DNA from 3 places in the Kocuria sp. CPCC 205261 genome. Region 1 is predicted to be linked to each of the others. Evidence: riboswitches for the same ligand, from Rfam matches in the RefSeq annotation. Region 1 holds a riboswitch; each other region holds the start of a gene.
What was found. A riboswitch is a leader RNA that binds a small molecule or an ion and turns the genes downstream of it on or off. The one in region 1 is predicted to bind thiamine pyrophosphate.
Positions count from the first base shown of each region.

Region 2: it holds a riboswitch for thiamine pyrophosphate, as region 1 does, so the genes downstream of both, RF646_RS05155 (bifunctional hydroxymethylpyrimidine kinase/phosphomethylpyrimidine kinase) here and RF646_RS02610 (ECF transporter S component) in region 1, are expected to answer to the same signal.
Region 3: it holds a riboswitch for thiamine pyrophosphate, as region 1 does, so the genes downstream of both, RF646_RS11030 (3-oxoacyl-ACP reductase) here and RF646_RS02610 (ECF transporter S component) in region 1, are expected to answer to the same signal.

Region 1 is NZ_JAVKPU010000001.1:560,009-567,004, reverse strand. It holds gene RF646_RS02635 (Na+/H+ antiporter subunit D) at 1-1,546, shown strand, start outside; gene RF646_RS02630 (Na+/H+ antiporter subunit E) at 1,543-2,190, shown strand; gene RF646_RS02625 (monovalent cation/H+ antiporter complex subunit F) at 2,187-2,456, shown strand; gene mnhG (monovalent cation/H(+) antiporter subunit G) at 2,453-2,818, shown strand; gene RF646_RS02615 (DUF4235 domain-containing protein) at 2,946-3,218, shown strand; TPP riboswitch at 3,339-3,445, shown strand; gene RF646_RS02610 (ECF transporter S component) at 3,504-4,127, shown strand; gene RF646_RS02605 (ABC transporter ATP-binding protein) at 4,124-5,890, shown strand; gene RF646_RS02600 (energy-coupling factor transporter transmembrane protein EcfT) at 5,887-6,690, shown strand; gene RF646_RS02595 (aminotransferase class IV) at 6,775-6,996, opposite strand, start outside.
Region 2 is NZ_JAVKPU010000003.1:170,583-177,578, forward strand. It holds gene obgE (GTPase ObgE) at 1-769, opposite strand, end outside; gene rpmA (50S ribosomal protein L27) at 921-1,175, opposite strand; gene rplU (50S ribosomal protein L21) at 1,222-1,533, opposite strand; gene RF646_RS05155 (bifunctional hydroxymethylpyrimidine kinase/phosphomethylpyrimidine kinase) at 1,771-3,324, opposite strand; TPP riboswitch at 3,312-3,407, opposite strand; gene RF646_RS05160 (Rne/Rng family ribonuclease) at 3,488-6,823, opposite strand.
Region 3 is NZ_JAVKPU010000011.1:45,775-52,770, forward strand. It holds gene RF646_RS11020 (phosphatidylserine/phosphatidylglycerophosphate/cardiolipin synthase family protein) at 1-274, shown strand, start outside; partial or broken gene RF646_RS11025 (LLM class flavin-dependent oxidoreductase) at 383-1,689, opposite strand; gene RF646_RS11030 (3-oxoacyl-ACP reductase) at 1,760-2,524, opposite strand; TPP riboswitch at 2,570-2,701, opposite strand; gene nadE (ammonia-dependent NAD(+) synthetase) at 2,831-3,658, opposite strand; gene RF646_RS11040 (enoyl-CoA hydratase) at 3,802-4,584, shown strand; gene RF646_RS11045 (molybdopterin-binding protein) at 4,709-5,110, shown strand; gene modA (molybdate ABC transporter substrate-binding protein) at 5,131-5,901, shown strand; gene RF646_RS11055 (ABC transporter permease) at 5,898-6,996, shown strand, end outside.

The DNA of each region.
Region 1 (6,996 bases):
GCTGCAGCGCGGGGTGACCGTGGGCGCCATGGTGCTCACGCTGATCCTGAACGCGTTCATGCTCGCGAACGTATGGAACCAGGGTCCGCAGGTCGTGCACCTGGGGGACTGGGCCGCCCCGTACGGCATCGTGATGGTCGTGGACCAGTTGTCCGCGCTCATGCTCGTGGTCTCCGTGGTGGTGTCCCTCGCAGTGTTGATCTATGCGGTCAGCGAGGGTGTGGCCAGCGGGGACGACGAGGGCCCCATCTCCATCTTCTACCCCACGTTCCTGTTGCTGGTCGCGGGTGTGTCCCACGCGTTCCTCGCGGGTGACCTCTTCAACCTCTACGTGGGCTTCGAGATCCTGTTGACCGCCTCCTACGTCCTGCTCACCATGGGTGGCACGGCGCAGCGGATCCGCGCGGGCGTGACCTACGTGGTCGTCTCGGTGATCTCCTCGATCCTGTTCCTGATCTCCCTGGGGATGATCTACGGCGCCACCGCCACCGTGAACATGGCGGACCTGTCCGTGAAGCTCGCGGACCTGCCGCAGGGCACCCAGATGCAGTTGCATCTGATGCTGCTGATCGCGTTCGGTGTCAAGGCCGCGATCTTCCCGCTGTCCTTCTGGCTGCCCGACTCCTACCCGACCGCGTCCGCACCGGTGACCGCGGTGTTCGCGGGCCTGTTGACCAAGGTGGGCGTCTACTCGATCATCCGCACCGAGACCCTGTTGTTCCCCGGGACGCAGATCAAAGATCTGCTGATGTGGGTCGCGTTGCTGACCATGATCGTGGGCATCCTGGGCGCGCTCGCCCAGATCGACATCAAACGTATGCTCTCGTTCACGCTGATCAGTCACATCGGCTACATGATCTTCGGCATCGCACTGGGCACGCAGGCCGCCCTGGCGGCGGTGGTCTACTACATCGCGCACCACATCGTGATCCAGACCAGCCTGTTCCTGGTCGCCGGGCTGATCGAGCGCCGCGGTGGCTCCACCAACGTGGACCGCCTCGCCGGGATGCTCAGGATCTCCCCGCTGCTGGGGGTGCTGTACATGATCCCGGCCCTGAACCTGGGCGGCATCCCGCCGTTCTCGGGCTTCCTGGGCAAGGTGGCCCTCCTGGAGGCCGGTGTCGAGGCCGGGACGTGGCTGAGCTACCTACTCGTGGGCGTGTCCGTGTTCGTCTCGCTGCTCACGCTCATGGCCCTGATCCGCGTGTGGAACCGCGTGTTCCTGCGCAACGTGGACGACGCCGAGTACCCGGACCCCGTGCTGCGCGCCACCACCGCGGAGGGCCGCCGCCCCCGCACGTCCCGCGCGGTGGCGGGCAAGTCCGGCAGCCGCTTCTCCGGCCGGTCCCCCGTGGTGCTGCTGCCCGGGACCATGGTGGGCGCGACCACCGCGCTCGTGGCGGTGGGTGTGGCACTCACGGTCTTCGCCGGGCCGCTGTTCGATCTCGCGGACAACGCGTCCGAGAACCTGATCAATCCGGATCGATACGTCAATGCCGTGCTGGCCCCCGTGGGTCCCGGTGGTGTGAGCGAGGAGGGCCGATGAGTACGTCCCCGATGCAGCGACGCTCCCGGAACTCCTTGCGGGCCGAGCTGCCCCTGATCCTGTGGCTCGTGGTCGTGTGGGGGGCCCTGTGGGGTGACTGGAGCGTGGGCAACCTGGTCTTCGGGTTGATCCTCGCGGTGTTCGTGACCCGCACGCTCACGCTGCCCCCGGTGCGGTTGTCCGGGCGGTTCAACGTCCTGCATTTCGCGCTGTTCGTGGTCACGTTCATCTGGCAGGTGGCCCGGGCCAGCATCCACGTGTTCGGTGTCGCGCTCATGCAGGGCCCCAAGGTGCACAACGCGGTGCTGCGGGTGAAGCTGCGGCAGAACAACGACCTGCTCATGACGGCCGTGGGTCACACCATGGCGCTGATCCCGGGCTCGCTCGTGGTGGAGGTGGATCGCGGCAACGGGATCCTGTACTTCCACGTGCTGGACGTCTCCACGCCGGAGGAAGCGGAGTCGTTCCGGGAGTCCGCGCTTAATATCGAGGCGGCGTGGATCAAGATCATGGGCTCCAAGGAGGACCTCGCGACACTGGAGGCCTCGGGTGGCGCGGGCGGCGCGGACGCCTCCGGCGCCGTCGCGTCGCCGACCACCAAGATGAACAAGGCCCTGGACGGCCGTGGGGAGGAGCGGCCATGACCATGTTTGACGTCGCCGTGTGGGTGTGCGGTGCGATTCTCACCGTGGCGGCCGCGGGCACGATCTACCGGCTGGCCAAGGGCCCGTCCCTGTTGGACCGGGTGATCGCCACGGACGTGTTGCTCGCGATCGTGGGTGCGGGTCTCGCCATCGAGATGGTGTACAACCACCACTCCAGCAACATCATCCTGCTCGTGATCATCTCCCTGGTGGGCTTCCTGGGGTCTGTGACGGTCGCGCGCAATGTGGGGTTGGAGCGCTCATGAACTGGCACACCGTCCTGGACGTCATCGCGCTGCTGTGCCTCGTGGGGGGGTCCCTCATGTCCCTGGCCGCGGCGGTGGGTTTGGTGCGCTTCCCCGATCTGCTCTCGCGCATGCACGCCGGCACCAAACCCCAGGTCCTGGGGTTGCTCCTGCTGCTCACGGCCGTGGCGATCGAGAGCGGCAATCCCGGCATGATCCCGCTGATGATCCTCGCGTGGCTGTTCCAGCTGCTCACGGTGCCCGTGTCCGCGCACATGGTGGGCCGCGCCGCCTACCGCTCCAAGCACCTGAACCAGAAGAACCTCGTGGAGGACGAGCTGCGCGAGGTCGTCGCTCGCGCCGGCGAGGAAGAATCTCGCTGAGGACGTAATTCTCGGTGGGACCGGGTTCCTTCCGCCCCGTCGCGCCCGGCGCTTCGTATGCTGGGCAACGAGCACGACGTCGTCGGCCGCCCGGTGCCGCCGGCACCCACAAGACAAGGAGAACCTCATGAACAAGGTAATGGACATTTTCGGCACGGTGGCGTCCCTGGGTGGTGTGGCCCTGGCCAACAAGGGTCTGTCCGCGGTGTGGAAGCAGGTCACCGGCAACGAGCCCCCCGCCAAGAACCCGGACCCGGACGAGGCCTGGACCGACATCATCATCTGGGCCGTGATCACCGGTGTTGTGGGCACCGTCATCAAGGTGGGGATCTCCCGCCAGGTGGCCAAGTTCGAGTCCAAGGACTCCGATCCCTCCCGCAGCTCCCAGAGCGAGATCTGAGCCGGCGGGTCCCGCGCCCCCCTGTACGGGTGGGCCGGGGCCGCGTAGGACGCACGTACGACGGCGGGTGGCCGGGCACGAGAGATGCCCGGCCACCCGCCGTCGTGGTCTAGACTGGCGTCTCAACGACAGGGGAGCGCCACCGCGGCGCTGAGAGTGCGCGTGAGCGCAGACCCTCGAACCTGATCCGGCTCGTACCGGCGCTAGGGAGTCGAGTATCTCAAGGACCCGCTCGCAACGGCGGGTGGTGTTCTTCCCCTCCTGGGATCTTCAGGAGGATTCAGCATGACGCAGGTCGGTAACACCCCCACCCGTACACCGCGCGCAAGCGGCTACCGCAGCTCGTCGTGGCGGGTCGTGGACATCGTGGTCACCGCCGTATTGGCCGCGGTGTGCGCCGTGATCTTCTGGATGTGGTCCAACCTCCTGTACCCGGCGGTCTCGGCGGGCACGGTGGCCTACCCGCCGTCCGCGGGGCTCATCGCGGGGGGCTGGCTCGTGGCGGGTACCCTGGGCGCCCTGATCATCCGCAAACCGGGCGCGGCTCTGTTCTGCGAGTTGCTCGCGGCCGTGATCGAGGGCTTCCTGGGAACGCATTTCGGGTGGCTCGTGGTGCTCTCCGGTCTGGTGCAGGGCCTCGGTGTGGAGGTCGTGTTCCTCCTGACCCGTTACCGCCGGTTCGGTCCCGTGACCGCGGCGATCGGTGGGGCGGTATCCGGGCTGTTCCTGGGCGTGAGCGAGAACATCATGTACAACTTCGAGTGGGCTCTGGATCAGCAGGTCGTCTACGCGGCGCTGACCACGCTCTCCGGGGCCGTGATCGCAGGGTTGCTCATGTGGGCCGTGATGAGGGCCCTGCAGGCCACGGGTGTCCTCGGAGCACTGGCCTCCGGCGCCGTGCGCCGATGACCGCGGAACCGACCGTGCAACTCACGGGCGCGCGGGTGGTCCTGGAGGGGTTCGGATGGCATCACCCCGGCCGCGAGACGCCCAGTCTGGTGGACCTGGACCTGATCATCGAGCCCGGCGAACGTGTCCTGCTCCTGGGCCCGTCCGGGGCGGGCAAGTCCACGCTCCTGCAGGCGCTCGCCGGTGTGGACCAGGACCCTGACGGCCGCTCCGCATCGGGCGGGTTGAGCGTCGGGGGTGTCGACCCGCGCGACGCCCGCGGCGCGGTGGGCTTCATGCACCAGGACCCCGAGACGCAGGTGGTCCTGTCGCGCGTGGGGGACGACGTCGCGTTCGGCCTCGAGAACCTCGCCGTCCCCCGCGAGCGGATCTGGCCGCGTGTGCGGGAAGCGCTCGCGCGCACGGGTCTGGATCTCCCGCTCGACCACCCCACCACGGCGCTGTCCGGGGGGCAGAAACAACGTCTCGCGCTCGCCGGGACCCTGGCCATGTGCCCGCGGCTGCTGTTGCTGGACGAACCCACGGCGAGCGTGGACCACGAGGGGGCGCAGCAGCTGTGCCGCGCCGTGGCCGATGCGGTGCGCGAGGACGGGACCACCCTTGTGGTCGTGGAGCACAGGGTGGCCCTGTGGGAACCGGTCGTGGACCGTGTGATCGTGCTGGCCGACGACGGTCGGGTGGCCTTCGACGGCCCCGCGCAGCAGACCCTGCAGGACGCCCGGGACCTGCTGCAGCACCAGGGTACGTGGGTCCCCGGCTGGGTGCCGCGCACTCGCACTCCCGTGCATGCCTCGAATGGCATGGATCCCGCGGTACGGCAGACGGCTGCCTCCGCGGGGCCACACGGCATCACGCCGCCCGCTGTGCCTACGGAGAATGCGCCGGCCGCGTCGCCCATGAGGGCTTCGGATGTCGCGCAGTCTGCGCAGGATACGGGTGGTTTCACCACCGTGCCCGCCGCCGTCGCACCGGGCACCACCTTGTTGAGCGCACGCGATCTCGCCGTGTCCCGGAGCCAACCGGGACGGCGGGCGCTCGCGCGGCGGCGTCGTCGGGCGCTCGCCGCGTGGCGGCGCGGGGAAGCGTACCCGGAGCCGGACGTGCGCACGGGGGCGGCGCCGGCGGCCGAGAACATCACCGTGGACGTCCGCGCGGGGCACGCGCTGGCCGTCACAGGCGTCAACGGCGCCGGGAAGTCCACCCTCGCGCTGACCCTCGCCGGACTGCTGCTGCCCGTGCGCGGCACCGTGTGGGCCACGGACGCCCTCGCGACCGACGCGCCCGCTGATCCCTCCCTGTGGGACGGCGCGGAACTGGTCTCCCGCGTGGGCACCGTGTTCCAGCATCCCGAACACCAGTTCCTGCGCCCCACCGTGCGCGAGGAACTCGAGTTCGGTCCCCGGCAACGACGACGCCGCGTGGGCCGTCGCGATGCGCGCGTCACCGACGCGATGGCGGACGCGGACGACGCCCGGGTGGCCGAGCTGCTGCGACGGCTGCGCCTCGAGGAGCTCGCCGAGGCCAACCCGTTCACCCTGTCCGGCGGGCAGAAGCGGCGGCTGTCCGTGGGCACCGTCCTGGCGGCGTCCCCGCGCGTGCTGATCCTGGACGAACCCACGTTCGGTCAGGACGCCCGGACCTGGAAGGAGCTCGTGGACCTGTTGGTCGAGGAGCTGGACGGGGGCACGGCCGTGGTGGTCGTGACCCACGACCGGGATCTGGTCGCGGCCCTGGGTGCGCACGAGCTGAGGCTCGGCTCATGAGCACGGTCGCGAGCGTGCTGCCCGCCGTGGCCCGCGCGGGATTGCTCGCCCGGACGAATGCCGTGGTGAAACTGCTCGGGGCTCTCGTGATCACGGCGGTGCTCGTGGTCAGCGCGGACCCCGTGACGAGCGGCGTGGCGCTCGGGGGCCAACTGCTCCTGCTCGCTGCCGCCGGGATCGGTCCGTGGCGGCTGCTCACAACCCTATGGCCGATCGTGGTGGCCGCCCTGATCAGCGGGTGGGGGACCGCGGTGCTCTCCCCGGAGGGCGGTCCCGTCCTGCTACACCTGGGGTGGATCACGATCACCACGGGGTCGCTCGCGGCCGGTGGGGCGATCGCCCTGCGTGGTCTCGCGATCGCGCTGCCCGGGATCACCGTGCTGCTCACGACCGACCCCACGGACCTCGCGGACGGTCTCGCCCAAACCCTCAAGCTGCCGGCACGCTTCGTGCTCGCGGCGCTCGCAGCCCTGCGGCTCGTGGAGGTCATGGTCACCGAGTGGGGTGTGCTCGCGGCGGCCCGGCGCGCCCGCGGTGCGGGGGGAACGCGGGGCCCGTGGGCCGCTCTCACCGAGTTCGCCGGTCTCGCGTTCACATTGCTCGTGCAGTCCTTGCGCCGGGCCACGCGCCTGGCCATGACCATGGAGGCGCGCGGTTTCGGGGCGGGTCCGCGCACATGGGCGCGCGTGCCCCGTTTCGGCCGCGTGGACGTGGTCGTGGGGTGTGCCACCGTGCTCATCGCGGTCGCCGCAGTGACGCTGTCCCTGCTCACGGGGGCGCACCGCTTCATCTGGCAGTGATGCGCCCAAGGTGACGGGGGAGCACTCGCGCCCGGGCATGTCGAGATGGGACGGGCGGTGCGGGCGCGACCACCCGTGACGCGCTCAGCGCCCCGGGCGGCCCAGCAGGAAATCCGTGAGGGTGCGGGTGAGTTGGGGGTCCGAGGCCACGGGCCGCCCGTCCACGCTCGTCACTGGGACCGCGAGCCGCACCGAGGACGTGAGCCACACGGCGCTCGCTGCGAAGAGGTCCTCGGGGTACAGCGGTCCGTAGTCCACGGCCCAGCCGCGCTCGCGGGCGGCGTCGAAGATCCGGGCTTGCGAGGT
Region 2 (6,996 bases), on a different contig from region 1:
TCAGCGGATCCCGTCCGGGTTCGAGCGTGGCGCAGTCGATCACGTGCACGAGTGCGGCGCAGCGCTCCACGTGCCGCAGGAACTCGAGTCCCAACCCCTTGCCCTCCGAAGCACCCGGGATCAACCCCGGCACGTCCGCCACGGTGAAGCGGGTGTCACCCGCCTGGACCACACCCAGGTTGGGCACCAGGGTGGTGAACGGGTAGTCCGCGATCTTGGGGCGCGCGGCACTCATGGCCGCGATCAGGCTCGACTTGCCCGCGGAGGGGAAGCCCACCAGGGCGATGTCCGCGATGGACTTCAGTTCGAGCTCGACCTGGTGTTCCTCACCGGGCACACCGAGCAGAGCGAAGCCCGGGGCCTTGCGCTTAGGCGAGGACAGTGCGGCATTGCCCAGTCCGCCCTGGCCGCCACCGGCCAGCACGAACTCACTGCCCTCACCGAGCAGGTCCGCGAGCACGTTGCCCTGCCGGTCCTTGACCACGGTGCCGTCCGGGACGGACAGCACGAGGTCCTGGCCCTTGAAACCGTGGCGCATGTCCCCCTTGCCGGGCTCACCGTTGGGGGCCTTCTGGTGGGGTGCGTGGTGGAAACCCAACAGCGTGGTGGACTGACCGTCCACACGCAGGATCACCGAACCACCGTCGCCGCCGTTGCCGCCGTCCGGGCCGCCCAGGGGCTTGAACTTCTCGCGCTTGACGGACACGCAGCCGTGGCCGCCGTTACCGCCCGTGGCGTGCACGATCACTCGATCTACAAAACTAGCCACGCGGCTCCTCGGTGGTAGGGGTCACCTGCTGCGAGCGGGTCGACCGGGGTTTTCTGAAAAGACTAGAGGGTGAGCGCGTGAAGCGCCCACCCTCTAGTGGTCGCCGCCACGGGGTCGTGGCGGCGGGTGGACCCAGGGGTCCGAATGAGAATTACTCGGCGGTCTGAATGTTGACCACGCGGCGACCGCGGCGGGTGCCGAATTCGACGGCGCCAGCGGCCAGGGCGAACAAGGTGTCGTCCTTGCCGCGGCCCACGTTCACGCCCGGGTGGAAGTGCGTGCCGCGCTGGCGGACGATGATCTCGCCGGCGTTAACGGACTGGCCGCCGAAGCGCTTCACACCCAAGTACTGGGCGTTGGAGTCACGGCCGTTGCGAGTGGAGCTCGCACCCTTCTTGTGTGCCATGGTGTGTGCCTACCTTCGTTGGAAACGTATGTGGGGAGCCGGATACTCAGGCGTCGATGCCGGTGACCTTGACGGTGGTCAGTTCGGCGCGGAAGCCCTGACGCTTCTTGTAACCGGTCTTGTTCTTGTACTTCATGATCGAGATCTTGGGACCGCGCAGGTCCTCGACGATCTCGGCGGTGACCTTGACGTTCGCCAGGGTCTTGGAGTCGGAGGTGACCTTGTCCCCATCGACCAGCAGCAGCGCAGGAAGCTCTACGGTGCTGCCTGCCTCGCCGGCGACGCGGTCAAGGGTCACGAGGTCTCCGATGGAAACCTTCTCCTGGCGGCCGCCTGCGCGGACAATCGCGTACACCACTTGGGAACTCACTTCTCTCGACATCTATGGACTACGTGTGTGGGTCGGGCGTACTCCTGGAGGACTGCGAATGTCGAGACATCACGCCGCGGTGATCCATGACCGACCGCATTCTCCGCGTGGCTATCGCATCGATTCAGGATGTTCGCCCGAGTGTGCCGCAACCTGGTGCGTGAACTGGATATGACACACACCGGCGCTCGGCACCGACACCCCAGCCTACCCGATCACCCGAAGTCATGCCAGTTGCGCCGCGGCGCGCCGCTCGCCCTCCGGCGACGTCGCCGGGGTCGTCTGCGCGAAGAAGGCCAGCTCGAGCGCGCACGCCCGGTGGAACGCGCGGCGCATGTGCTCCCGGGTGGCCGGGTCCGCGTGGGCGGCCTCCCGGTCCACGATCTCGCGCACCGACTCGGTCGCGGTCTGGAAGTCCGGATCGTCGTACGTGCTGAGCCAGTCGGCGAACGGGTGCTGCGGTCCCGCGACGCGGGCACGACGGGTGAGCTCCGCACCCACGTGGGCGTAGAGCCAGTAGCACGGCAGGATCGCGGCGGAGCCCACCGCGAAGCCGTCCTGACCCGTGCGCGCCAGCAGGAAGTCCGCGTAACTGCTCGTGACGTCACTCGGCGGCATGGGCTCCCGGTCCCCGAGCCGGGCGCGATGCAGCGCGGACTCGACCGAGACCACGGAGGCCGACGCCGCGGCGAAGTGTTCGCGCGCACGCTCGTCCGGGGCGGAGGCCGCGAGCAGGGCCAGCGCCCGGGAGTAGTACTGCAGATATTGCATGTCCTGGTCCAGGTACAGCTCGAACTCGCCCGGGTCCAGGGTGCCGTCCCCGAGGCCCCGGATGAACGCCAGGGCGGCAATGCGTTCACGCACCGGGGCGCTCTCCTCCCACAGTTCATCGGTGAACCGGGGGCCCTCGGATTCCGCGGCGGCCGTCATCACGAACGCCGGATCCGTGACGAGGTGCTGGACGTGGTGCATGTGGTGCACGGGACCGTTGCCGTGACCCACGTGCAACTCGTCCGCGCCGCGCAGTGCACCGCGCAACCATGTGCGGGCCGTGCGGATCGCCTCGGGCCAGTCCCCGGTCCGCGCCACGACCGTGGCCACCGCGGAGGACAGCGAGCACCCGGTGCCGTGGGTGTTACGCGTGTGCACCCTGCGACCCTCGAACAACGCGGCGGGTTCGTCCTGACCGGGGAGCAACAGGGCGTCCGGGGTCGTGTCCCCGGCCAAGTGGCCACCCTTCACGAGGACCCGGGTATGGAACGCCGCCGCGACCGCGCGTCCCTGCTCGAGCGCCTCGTCCCAGGTCGCGGCCACGGGGCGCTCGGCCAGCACCGCGAGTTCCGGGAGGTTGGGGGTGATCAGATTCGCGTGGGGCAGCAGCTCCCGCAGGGCCCGTTCGGCGTCCGGACGCAGCAATCGCCCACCGGCCGTGGCGACCATGACGGGGTCGATCACGACCACGGGTGCGCGCCCCACCATGAGCCAGTCCCGGACCGTGTCGATGACCTCCACGGAGCCGAGCATCCCCACCTTGATCGCATCCAGGGTGACGTCCCCGGCGACCGCATCCAGCTGGTCCCGCAGGACCTGGACGGGTGGGGTGTGTACGCTCACGACGCCCCGGGTGTTCTGGGCGACCACTGCGGTGATCACACTCAGCCCGTACCCGCCCAGTGCGGCGATGGATTTCAGGTCCGCGGCGTGACCCGCCCCGCCCGTGGGATCGGTTCCGGCAATCGAGAGGACGCGGGGTATGGCGGTAGAAGGCGTGGTGTCCACGACAATCCCTTCGCTAGTACGAGCTAGATCAGGTTCGACGGGTGTGTTCTCAGCCGCAGTGCGCAGCACCCCGTGTGTGTGTCCCCGATCATGCCACAGGGGCACCCGGAATCCCGGGTGCCCCTGCGGTGCTCGCGTGGCGACGGATCCAGCCGCCGGTCACTCAGTCCTGCTTGCCGGTCATCGTGATGTCCTGAGCCTTGATGCCCACACCCACGATGGTGGGCTGGTCACCGGACGCCGCGGGGGCCACGGCCCCGGCCTCCGCGGTGAAACGGCTGACCTGCCGTTCCTGCGTGTACTCGTGGGTCTCCACGCTCGCGGTTCCGGGCGCGGCCGCCGGCGCCACGGCACGCCGCGACCCACGACGCCGTCGGGCCGGAGCCGCCGGCGCCTCCGCCGGCCGGTTCCCGCCAGCGGACGACGCTGCCCCGGAAGTCTGCTGCTGCGCGGCACTCGTCTGCCCTGCACTGGATTGCGCAGTCCCGGAGTTCGACGGCGCGTGTCCGGCGGCCGACCGCTTCGACACCGCCTCCCGCGGCTGGGACGCGGCGTCCGCATCCTGAACGGCACCCTCGGTCGAGGTTTCGTCCTCGCCCGCATCCGTGAACGCGGCGCTCAGCGAATCCAGGGACAGGGCCTCCTGGGTGCCCTCGCTCCCCCGCTGCTCAGACTGCCCGTGGGGCAGTTCGATGACCTCGCCGTGAATCGTGAGGCTCGCGGACGAGTCCCCACCGGAACGGTCCTCGGACCGGGAATCCCCGCGCGAGTCGTTCCCGGAACCGTCCCGGCCGGAACCGTCGTTCTGCACGGCGTTGTCCTCGCCCTGCTGACCGCGACCGCGGCTGCGCTTGCCGCGGCGCTTGCGGCGACGGCGCCCGCCCTCGGACTCCCCGTGGGAGTTCTCGGACGCGTGCTCCCCGCCCTGCTGACCGCGGGAGGTCTGCTGCTCCTGGGAACCGGTGTCCTCGGCCTGCCCGCCCCCGGACTGCGGTGCGGTGCCCTGGGAAGCATTCCGTGCGGCGTCGTCGGACTCGTCGTGGGAGGAGGCCGCGGCGATGTTCGCCAACGCCGTGCGGGTGGCCTCCACGCGCGCCTGGTCCGGCTCGTCCGAACCGTGGTGCTGGTTGCCGTTCCTGGGCTTGTCCTGCGCACCGTTGTGCTGCTTGTTGCGCGAACGCTTACGCTCGTGTCGAGTGCCGCGCTGGTCGGAGGGAGCCGCGCCGGAGCGGCCCTTCAAGGGGTGGTCGTGGACCACGACGCCGCGGCCCGCGCATTCCTCGCACGGCTCGGAGAAGACCTCGAGCAACCCCGTACCCATGCGCTTGCGCGTCATCTGCACGAGACCCAGGGAGGTCACCTCGGCCACCTGGTGCTTCGTGCGGTCCCGGCCCAGGCACTCCACGAGCCGGCGCAGTACGAGATCGCGGTTGGACTCCAGAACCATGTCGATGAAGTCCACCACGATGATCCCGCCGATATCCCGCAACCGCAGTTGCCGCACGATCTCCTCGGCGGCTTCGAGGTTGTTCTTGGTCACGGTCTCCTCGAGGTTGCCCCCGGAGCCCGTGAACTTGCCGGTGTTGACGTCCACCACGGTCATGGCCTCGGTGCGGTCGATCACGAGCGATCCGCCGGAGGGCAGGAAGACCTTGCGCTCGAGGGCCTTCTGGATCTGCTCCTCCACGCGCATGTGCTCGAAGAGGTCGTCATCGCCGGTCCAGCGCTCGAGGCGGTCCAGCAGGTCGGGCGCCACGTAGGTCACGTAAGCCTCGATGTTGTCCCACGCCTGCTCGCCCTGGACCACCATGGCGGTGAAATCCTCGTTGAAGACGTCCCGCACGGTCTTGATGGTCAGGTCCGGTTCCGCGTACAGCATCTCCGGGGCCAGCGTCTTGGTGGACTTGGCCTTGTCCTGGATCTGCTCCCACTGCGAGCGCAGCCGGTTGATGTCGTTGGTCAGCTCGGTCTCGGAGGCACCCTCCGCCGCAGTGCGCACGATCACGCCCGCGCCCTCCGGCAACCGGTCCTTGAGGATCTTCTTCAGCCGCTGGCGCTCCACGTCCGGGAGCTTGCGGGAGATCCCCGTCATGGAACCGCCCGGGACGTAGACGAGGTAGCGACCGGGCAGGGACACCTGGCTCGTGAGCCGAGCACCTTTGTGCCCCACGGGGTCCTTGGTGACCTGCACGAGCACGGTGTCCCCGGACTTCAGGGCGTTCTCGATCTTGCGGGGCTTGCTGCCCAGCTCGGCGGCGTCCCAGTCCACCTCACCGGCGTAGAGCACGGCGTTGCGGCCGCGGCCGATGTCCACGAAGGCGGCCTCCATGGACGGCAGCACGTTCTGCACCTTGCCCACGTACACGTTGCCGATCAGCGAGTCCTGCTGGGTGTGCGAGACGAAGTGCTCGGCAAGGATCCCGTCCTCGAGCACACCGATCTGGATCCGGTCGTCCTTCTGCCGCACGAGCATCTTGCGCTCCACGGATTCGCGCCGGGCCAGGAACTCGGCCTCGGTGATCACGTGGCGGCGGCGGCCGAACTGCCGGGACTCACGACGACGCTGACGCTTGGCCTCGAGCCGCGTGGAGCCCTTGACCCCGGTCACCTCGTCGCTGCCCGTGCCCTCACCGGCACCGCGCGGGGCGCGGACCCGGGTCACCGAGCCGTCGGACTCGTCCACGAGTTCCATGTCCTCGTCACCGCGACGCCGCCGGCGACGCCGCTTGCTCGTGACCTCGCCGGACTTGTCGTCCTCGCTGTCCACGTCGTCCTCGCTGTTCACGTCCTTGCGTGCGGCCCGCTCGGCCTCGCGCTGGGCGTCGCGTTCCTTGGCGGCCTCGCGCAGTCGGGCAGCCTGCTCCTCGGCGGCACGGCGGATCTCGTCCGGGTCCGGGGCATGGAACATGAGGGAGGCGCCGGGACCGAAGGCCCCGAAGTTCTCCTGGGTGCTGGGCTGGTCGTTCGCGGACTCCTCGGCCTGTACAGTCTGCGCGTCCGTCTGTTCCGAGGTGTCGGTCTGCTCGTCGCTCGCCTCGGCCGAGCCGGTTCCTTCGCCGGCCTGCGTCGTCTGCTCGGGCCCGTCGGCGCGCAGAGCGGCCTGCTCATCCGTCTCGCGGGCGCGCTCAGCGGCGTCACCGGCTGCGTCCTCGACATCGAGCGCGATCTCGTCCTCGATACTCTCCGCGGGCTGCTCGGCCTCGGGGATCTCGGCCACTGGGATCTCGCGCGCGGGCGTGTCCGCAACGCCAGCATCGTCGGAAGCGGTGGCCGCGGAATCGGACGTCCCCGGATCCTCGGCGGGCGCGTCGGTCGTCGCGGGTTGCCCGGTAGCGGTCTCGGCGGGCACGGCGGCGTCGGGCTCGGAATGGGGAACGGCGGCGTCGTCGGCCGGTGCATCAGGCGTGACGGCGGGATCGGTGGTGGTGCTGTCCTCGACGGGGGTGGTGGCGGCAGTCTCGAGGGGTGACTGTTCCGCGTTGTCCTTCTCAGGTTCCATGTGAAGTTGTGCTCCTGCTCGGGACACCGCCCGCACCCGGGCCCAAGGTGTGCTCGGTCGGTCGAGCCGGTGTTTGCCACGCGGCCGCCGGAAGTCAAAGTCGTACTCGCGGGCGCGGCGTGTGTCACGCGCACTGTCCGCGAGCCGGCGGATGCCCGAGTCGCTGGGTCCGT
Region 3 (6,996 bases), on a different contig from region 1:
GCTGTACGCCGCCTGCATGATCCACGCCAAGACCGCCACGATCGACGGCGAGTGGTCCACCGTGGGCACCGCCAACATCGACCGGCTCTCCCTCTCGTTCAACTACGAGACCAACGTGGAGATCGTGGACCCGGATTTCGCGGCCGAGATGGAGAAGGTCTTCCTCGCCGACAGCGAGCACTGTGAGGAGCTGTCCTCGCCCCAATGGCGCGATCGCCACCCCATGGCACGGGTCGCCGAGACGATCCTGGTACCGCTGCGCCCGTTCCTCTGACCGGACCTTTCCGATCGGCGACGACGCCGCTGACGCCACCGACGATGCCGCCCCGCCCACCGTGCGGGGCGGCGTCGTCGTCCTGTGGCGGGGTTGCGCAGCGGGGCCTCAACCCCGCGTGAGGTGACCCCTCAGCGTGGTGGCGGTGTACGCGGTGCGGAACAGGCCGCGGCGCTGGAGTTCGGGGACCACGAGGTCCACGAAGTCGTCCAGGGAGTCCGGCTGGACGGGCGGCATGAGGTTGAAGCCGTCCGCGCCGGCGTTGTCGAACCATTCCTGCATGCGATCCGCGATGGACTCCGGGGTGCCCACCATCGTGCAGTGACCCCCGCCGGCGGCGAGGCGGCCGAGCAACTGGCGGACCGTGGGGCGCTCGGCCTCGATGATCCGCAGGATGGTGCTGTAGCGGCCCTGCGGACCGGTGAACTCCTCCAGGGGCGGCAGCGTGGGCACGGGCGCATCTAGGTCCCACTGCGCGCAGTCCTGCTCCACGAACGTGGAGAGCTGTGCGAGCGACTGCTCCACAGGGAGCAAACGGTCCACGCGGGCCTGCTTCTCGAGGGCCTCTTCGTGCGTGCGGCCCACGTACGTGACCAGACCGGGCATCACGATCACGGAACCGGGATCACGCCCGGCGCGGGCCACTTCGGCCTTCACCGCCGCGTAGTACTCCTGCGCGGCGGGCAGATCGTAGGCCACGGCGTAGATCCCCTCTGCAAAGTCGGCCGCGAGTGCCTTGCCGGGCCCGGAGGCACCCGCTTGGAAGAGGACCGGTTCCCCCTGCGGGGAGCGCGGGACCGTGAGGGGTCCGTCCACCAGGAAGTGGCGGCCCTCGTGGTCCAGGCGGTGCAGCTTGGAGGGGTCCGCCCACTGGCCCTCGGGGTCCGCGGTGACGGCGTCCTCGTCCCAGCTGGCCCACAGGGCGCGGGCCACCTCCACGAACTCGCGGGCGCGTTCGTAGCGCTCGTCCTTGGGCGGCATGGCCCGGTAGCCGTGGTTGCGGGCTTCCGCATCCCACATGGAGGTCACCACGTTCCACCCCGCTCGCCCGCCCGAGATGTGGTCCAAGGACGCGAGCATCCTGGCCGCGTGGAACGGGGTGAAGAACGTGGTGGACACCGTGCAACCAGGCCGACGCGCTCGGTGGCCCGCGCCATCGCGGACAGCGCTGTCAGGGGTTCCAGGCTCCAGCGGGGCCCGCCGGAGACGTCACCCACGCTGTGCCCGTCCGCGAAGAACACCGCGTCGAACAGACCGCGTTCGGCAGTCCGCGCGAGCTCCTCGTAGTAGGCGATGTCCGTGAGGCGGTGCACCGGGGAGCCCGGCGCGCGCCACGCGGCCTGGTGGTGGCCGGCCCCGTAGAGGAAGGCGTTGAGGCGCAGCGTCCGGGCGGGTGTCCCGGGCGGCTGGTTCACCTGGGCGGGACGGGTGGACGCCGCAGGGGCGGCGGACGGGGTCCGCGCGGTGTCGTGCGGGGCGGCCATGTCAGTCCATCACCAGTCCACCGTCGACCACGAGGTTCTGCCCGGTGACGCCGCGGGACCAGTCGGAGGCGAAGAAGAGGGCGGTGTCCGCGAACTCCTCCGGGGTGGTGACCCGACCCAGGGGCGTACCGGCGGCAATGGCGTCGAAGACTTCGGCCGGGGTAGCGGCACTCGCGTCCGTGGTGCGTAGCAGGCCACCGGAGATCATGTTCACGGTGATGCCCAGGGCCCCCAGGTCCTTGGCCGCCGTACGTGTGAGGGAGAGCAGGGCGGCCTTGGCTGCGGTGTAGTCGTGGTAGGGGACCACGGGGTTCTGGAAGAGATTGGTGCCGATGTTGATGATGCGCCCGTGTCCGGACCGGCGCATCCCCGGGACGACCGCCTGGATCACGTTGAGTCCGCCCACGACCGCGCCGGTGAACTGCTGGGAAAGATCCTCGGCGGCGAGGTTTTCGAGCGAGGGGCGGGCGTCCCCGTTGAAGCTGAAGTCCACCAGCGCGTTGTTCACGGCCACCGTGATGGGCGCGCCGAAATGGTCCTGGGCGAGTGCCACCATCTCCTGCACCTGCCCGGCATCGGTCACGTCCGCCCGAACGGCAATGACCTTGTCCTCACCGAGTTCGCGCACCAGTGAGCGGGCGCGGTCCTCGCTCGCGTGGTAGTTCACGACCACCCGGGCGCCTTCGCGGGCGAAGGCTCGGCTGAGGTGTTCACCCAGACCCCGGGCTCCTCCGGTGATCAGGACGATGGTGGTGTCGATCCGCATGCTCACTCCTGTGGCTCACGGCGAAGAACGCGGTGCGCCACCCGTGCGGTGCCACCGTGACATCCCTTCGCCAGTACTAACTGGACAGGTTCGACGGGTGTCATCTCAGCCATTGCCTCCAGGGCTCCCCGGCCCGGTGGGTCGTGGGAACGTGCAGCGGCACCCCGTGTCACTGGGCCCAGTCTAAGCACAGGGGTCCGGACCGGGGTCGCGCACGGCGCAGGCCGTCGGCGGGCATGGCCAATGCGGTTGTCCAGCGCAGTCAGGCCAGGGTCGTCCCCTTGGGTATCGCGCGGGCGGGGAGGATCAGCCCTCCCGCCACCACTCGTCCGCCGGGGTCACCGGGACCGTGCGCTTGTGGCGGGTGCGCAGGAACGTGCTTTCGATCTTGCGGGCCACCTCCTCGGGGACGTCCTTGCCCTCGAGGAAGTCATCGATGTCGTCGTAGCGCAGGCCCAGCTCGTCCTCGTCCGTGCGCCCGGGGTTCTCGTCCAGGAGGTCCGCGGTGGGGACCTTGCCCACGAGTTGCTCGGAGGCTCCCAGGTACGCGAGCACCTGGCGGTTCTGCCGTTTGTTCAGCCCGCCCAGGGGCAGGACGTCCGCGCCGCCGTCGCCGAACTTGGTGAAGAACCCGGTGACCGATTCCGCCGCGTGATCCGTGCCGATCACCAGCAGGTTGTGGTCCCCGCCCACCGCGTACTGCGCCGTCATACGCACGCGGGCCTTGGTGTTACCACGGGTGAAATCGGTGAGCTGCTCACCGGTCGCGGCACCGTAGGCGGACTCGAAACCGCGGACGGCCGGCGCGACGTCGTACGTGATGACCCGGTCCGGTTGAATGAATTCGAGCGCCGCCTGGGCGTCGGCCTCGTCGTGCTGGATCCCGTGAGGCAGTCGCATGGCCACGAACTCGGCCTTGATCTCGTCCTCGCGCAGTTTCTCGACCGCGAGCTGGGCCAGGCGCCCGGCCAGGGTGGAGTCCACGCCGCCGCTGATCCCCAGGACGAACCCCGCGGTGTGCGTGGCCTTGAGGTAGTCGCTCAGGAAGTCGACGCGGCGTTGGGCCTCCCGCTCCGGATCGATCTGCGGAGAGACGCCGAGCTCGGCAATGATCTGTGCTTGCAATTCACGCATGCGTCCATGCTAGTGGCCGGTTCCCGCGGGGACAGGGGCCTACCGCCGGCCCGTCCCGTGGCCCGGAGGACGGAGGACGGAGGCCGGCGCTGGGCCCCCACGCTCGGACCCGCCCCCCGGAGGACCTATGAGATGCTGATCACATGAACGAGAACTCCTACGAGACCATTGAAGTCCGCCGCGAGGGACGCGTGGGTGTCATCACCCTGAACCGTCCCAAGGCACTGAACGCGCTGAACGAACAGACCATGCGGGACGTGGTGGCCGCCGCGACCGAGCTGGACCGTGACTCGGGGATCGGCGCGCTGATCCTCGCAGGTTCGGAGAAGGCCTTCGCGGCCGGTGCTGACATCAAGGAGATGTCCGGCAAGTCCGCGTCCGATATGTACCACGAGGACTTCTTCGCGGGGTGGGACGCTTTCGCCCGGCTGCGCACCCCCAAGATCGCCGCGGTGGCCGGTTACGCGCTCGGCGGTGGGTGCGAGCTCGCGATGATGTGCGATCTGATCCTCGCCGCGGACACTGCAGTGTTCGGTCAGCCCGAGATCGCCCTGGGTGTGATCCCCGGGATGGGCGGCACCCAGCGCCTCACCCGCGCCGTGGGCAAGGCCAAGGCCATGGACATGATCCTCACCGGACGGCAGATGCGCGCCGAGGAAGCCGAGCGTTCCGGTCTGGTCTCCCGCGTGGTCGCAGCGGACGAGCTCATGGACACCGCCCTGGAGGTCGCCGGAAAGATCGCGGAGATGTCCAAGCCCGCGGCCCAGCACGCGGTCGAGACCGTCAATGCCGCGTACGAGTCCGGGTTGTGGGCCGGCGTCCAGCACGAGCGGCGGGTCTTCCACGGGCTGTTCTCCACCGCGGACCAGAAGGAGGGCATGTCCGCGTTCGCGGAGAAGCGTAAGGCGCGGTTCTCCCACGAATGAGCCCTGTAGGGGACGACGACGCCGCGCGGCCCGGTCCGCGCGGCGTCGTCGCGTGTCAGGTCAACACTACGCAAGTGCGGTTCAAACACGGCCGTGGTTCCGCAGATGCGGATAAACTCCTCCCATGACCCACCTCCGTATCTCCCAGGCCGCGACCTTCGTGGGCGTCAGCGATGACACCGTCCGGCGGTGGATCGAGCAGGGCACGCTCACCGGGCACAAGGATTCCGCGGGGTACGCCGTGGTGGACGGCGCCGAACTCGCGGCATACGCGCGCGACAACGCCGTGAGCCCTCAGGATCCCGCCGGGGTGAACAGTTCGGCGCGCAACCGCCTCGTGGGACTCGTGACCGCCGTGACCTCCGATCCCGTGATGTCCCAGGTGGAGCTGCAGTGCGGCCCGCACCGGATCGTCTCGCTCATGAGCACGGAAGCGGTGCGTGACCTGGGGCTGGAACCGGGGTCCGTGGCCACGGCCGTGGTGAAGTCCACCGCGGTCATCGTCGAGACCGAGGGGCGCAAGTGATGGGGCGCGCGGCGACACGCATGCGCGCCCTGGCTTGCGCGGTGAGCGCGGTGGCGCTCTCCGGATGTGCGGGAGCGTCGGACGGGGGAGGGGACGCGGCGTCGTCGTCCGATCAGGAGACGACCCTGCGGGTGTCCGCGGCGGCCTCGCTGACCCATTCCTTCGACGAGCTCGCGCGCACGTTCGAGGCGGCGCACCCGGGGGTGAAGGTCAGCATGAACTACGGAGGCTCGTCCGGGCTCGTGCAACAGCTGACCGAGGGCGCCCCCGCGGACGTCTTCGCCTCCGCCGATCAGAAGAACATGAAGAAGCTCACGGACGCGGGCCTGGCCGCGGGGGAGCCGAGCGTGTTCGCGACCAATGTGCTCACCCTCGCGGTACCCAAGGACAACCCCGCGGACATCACCTCCTTCCGGGACGTGGTGGACCGGGACGTCAAGCTGGTCACGTGTGCCCCGGAGGTACCGTGCGGTGCAGCCACGCAGGAGATCGAGAAGGCCAACGGTGTCGCGCTCCACCCCGTGAGCCAGGAGAACGCGGTCACGGACGTGCTCGGCAAGGTGACCTCCGGGCAGGCGGACGCGGGGATCGTGTACGTCACGGATGCCAAGTCCGCGAAGGACAGGGTCACGACCGTCGAGATCCCGCGCACGGATCAGGCGGTCAACAACTACCCCGTGGTCGCCCTCAAGGATTCCGCGGAGCCGGAGCTCGCCCGGCAGTTCGTGGACCTCGTCCAGGGTGACGAGGGCCGGAAGGTCCTGGAGGACGCGGGCTTCGGCGCACCGTGACGCGCGGGTTCGTCACGACCCCCCGGTGGGTCCTGGTCCCGGCGGTGGCGGGGGCGCTGGTCATCCTGTTGCCCTTGCTCGGCATGGTGCTGCGCATCGACTGGGTGCACCTGGGGGAGTTGCTCACGAGCGAGTCCTCGCTCGCCGCGCTGTGGTTGAGCCTTCGCACCGCGGTCGCGTCCACGGCGCTGTGCCTGGTGCTGGGGGGCCCGCTTGCCCTGGTCCTGGCCCGTTCCACCGTGCGCGGCCTCACGCTCCTGCGCTCGCTGGTGCTGCTGCCGCTCGTGCTGCCACCCGTGGTGGGCGGTATCGCGCTGCTGTACACCTTTGGACGCATGGGTTTCCTGGGCGGCCCCCTGTCCTCGGCGGGCGTGGACATCGCGTTCACCACCGCGGCCGTCGTGCTCGCCCAGACGTTCGTGGCCCTGCCGTTCCTGGTGGTCTCCCTGGAGGGCACGCTGCGCACCGCGGGCGTTCGCTACGAACGGGTCGCGGCGGGCCTTGGTGCATCCCCCACGCGCACCCTGTTCCGGGTCACGCTGCCCCTGGTGCTGCCCGCGGTGCTCTCCGGGACCGCGCTGTCCTTCGCGCGCTGCCTCGGCGAGTTCGGCGCCACCCTCACGTTCGCGGGCAGCCTGCAGGGCGTGACCCGCACGCTCCCGCTCGAGATCTACCTGCAGCGCGAGACCGATCCCGACGCCGCCGTGGCCCTCTCCCTGCTGCTCGTGCTCGTTGCTCTGCTCGTCGTGGGGGTCAGTGCTCCCTCCCGACGACGCCGCGGCGCCGGCTTTCGCGCCAACCTCACCCGGTGGTTCGCGCCGGGTCCGCAGTGGGGTCCCAATCCGGAGGGATCACAGCCCCGCTCCGGCGGCTCGACGCAGTCCTCGAAGGACAGCCGCACTGCCCATGCGGTCGGTGACCGACCCGCGGCCGGGTCTGGGACGGCGGACGCCGGGGCCGGGCGGAATGGCGCCGTGGTCAGGACCGCAGCCGCATCCGCGGTTGCACCCGGGGGCGCGTCGGGCCTAGGGGTGAGCACGCCCCGCGTAGCGGGGGAGGCGCCCGGACTGATGGTCCGTGTTGAACACGACCGCC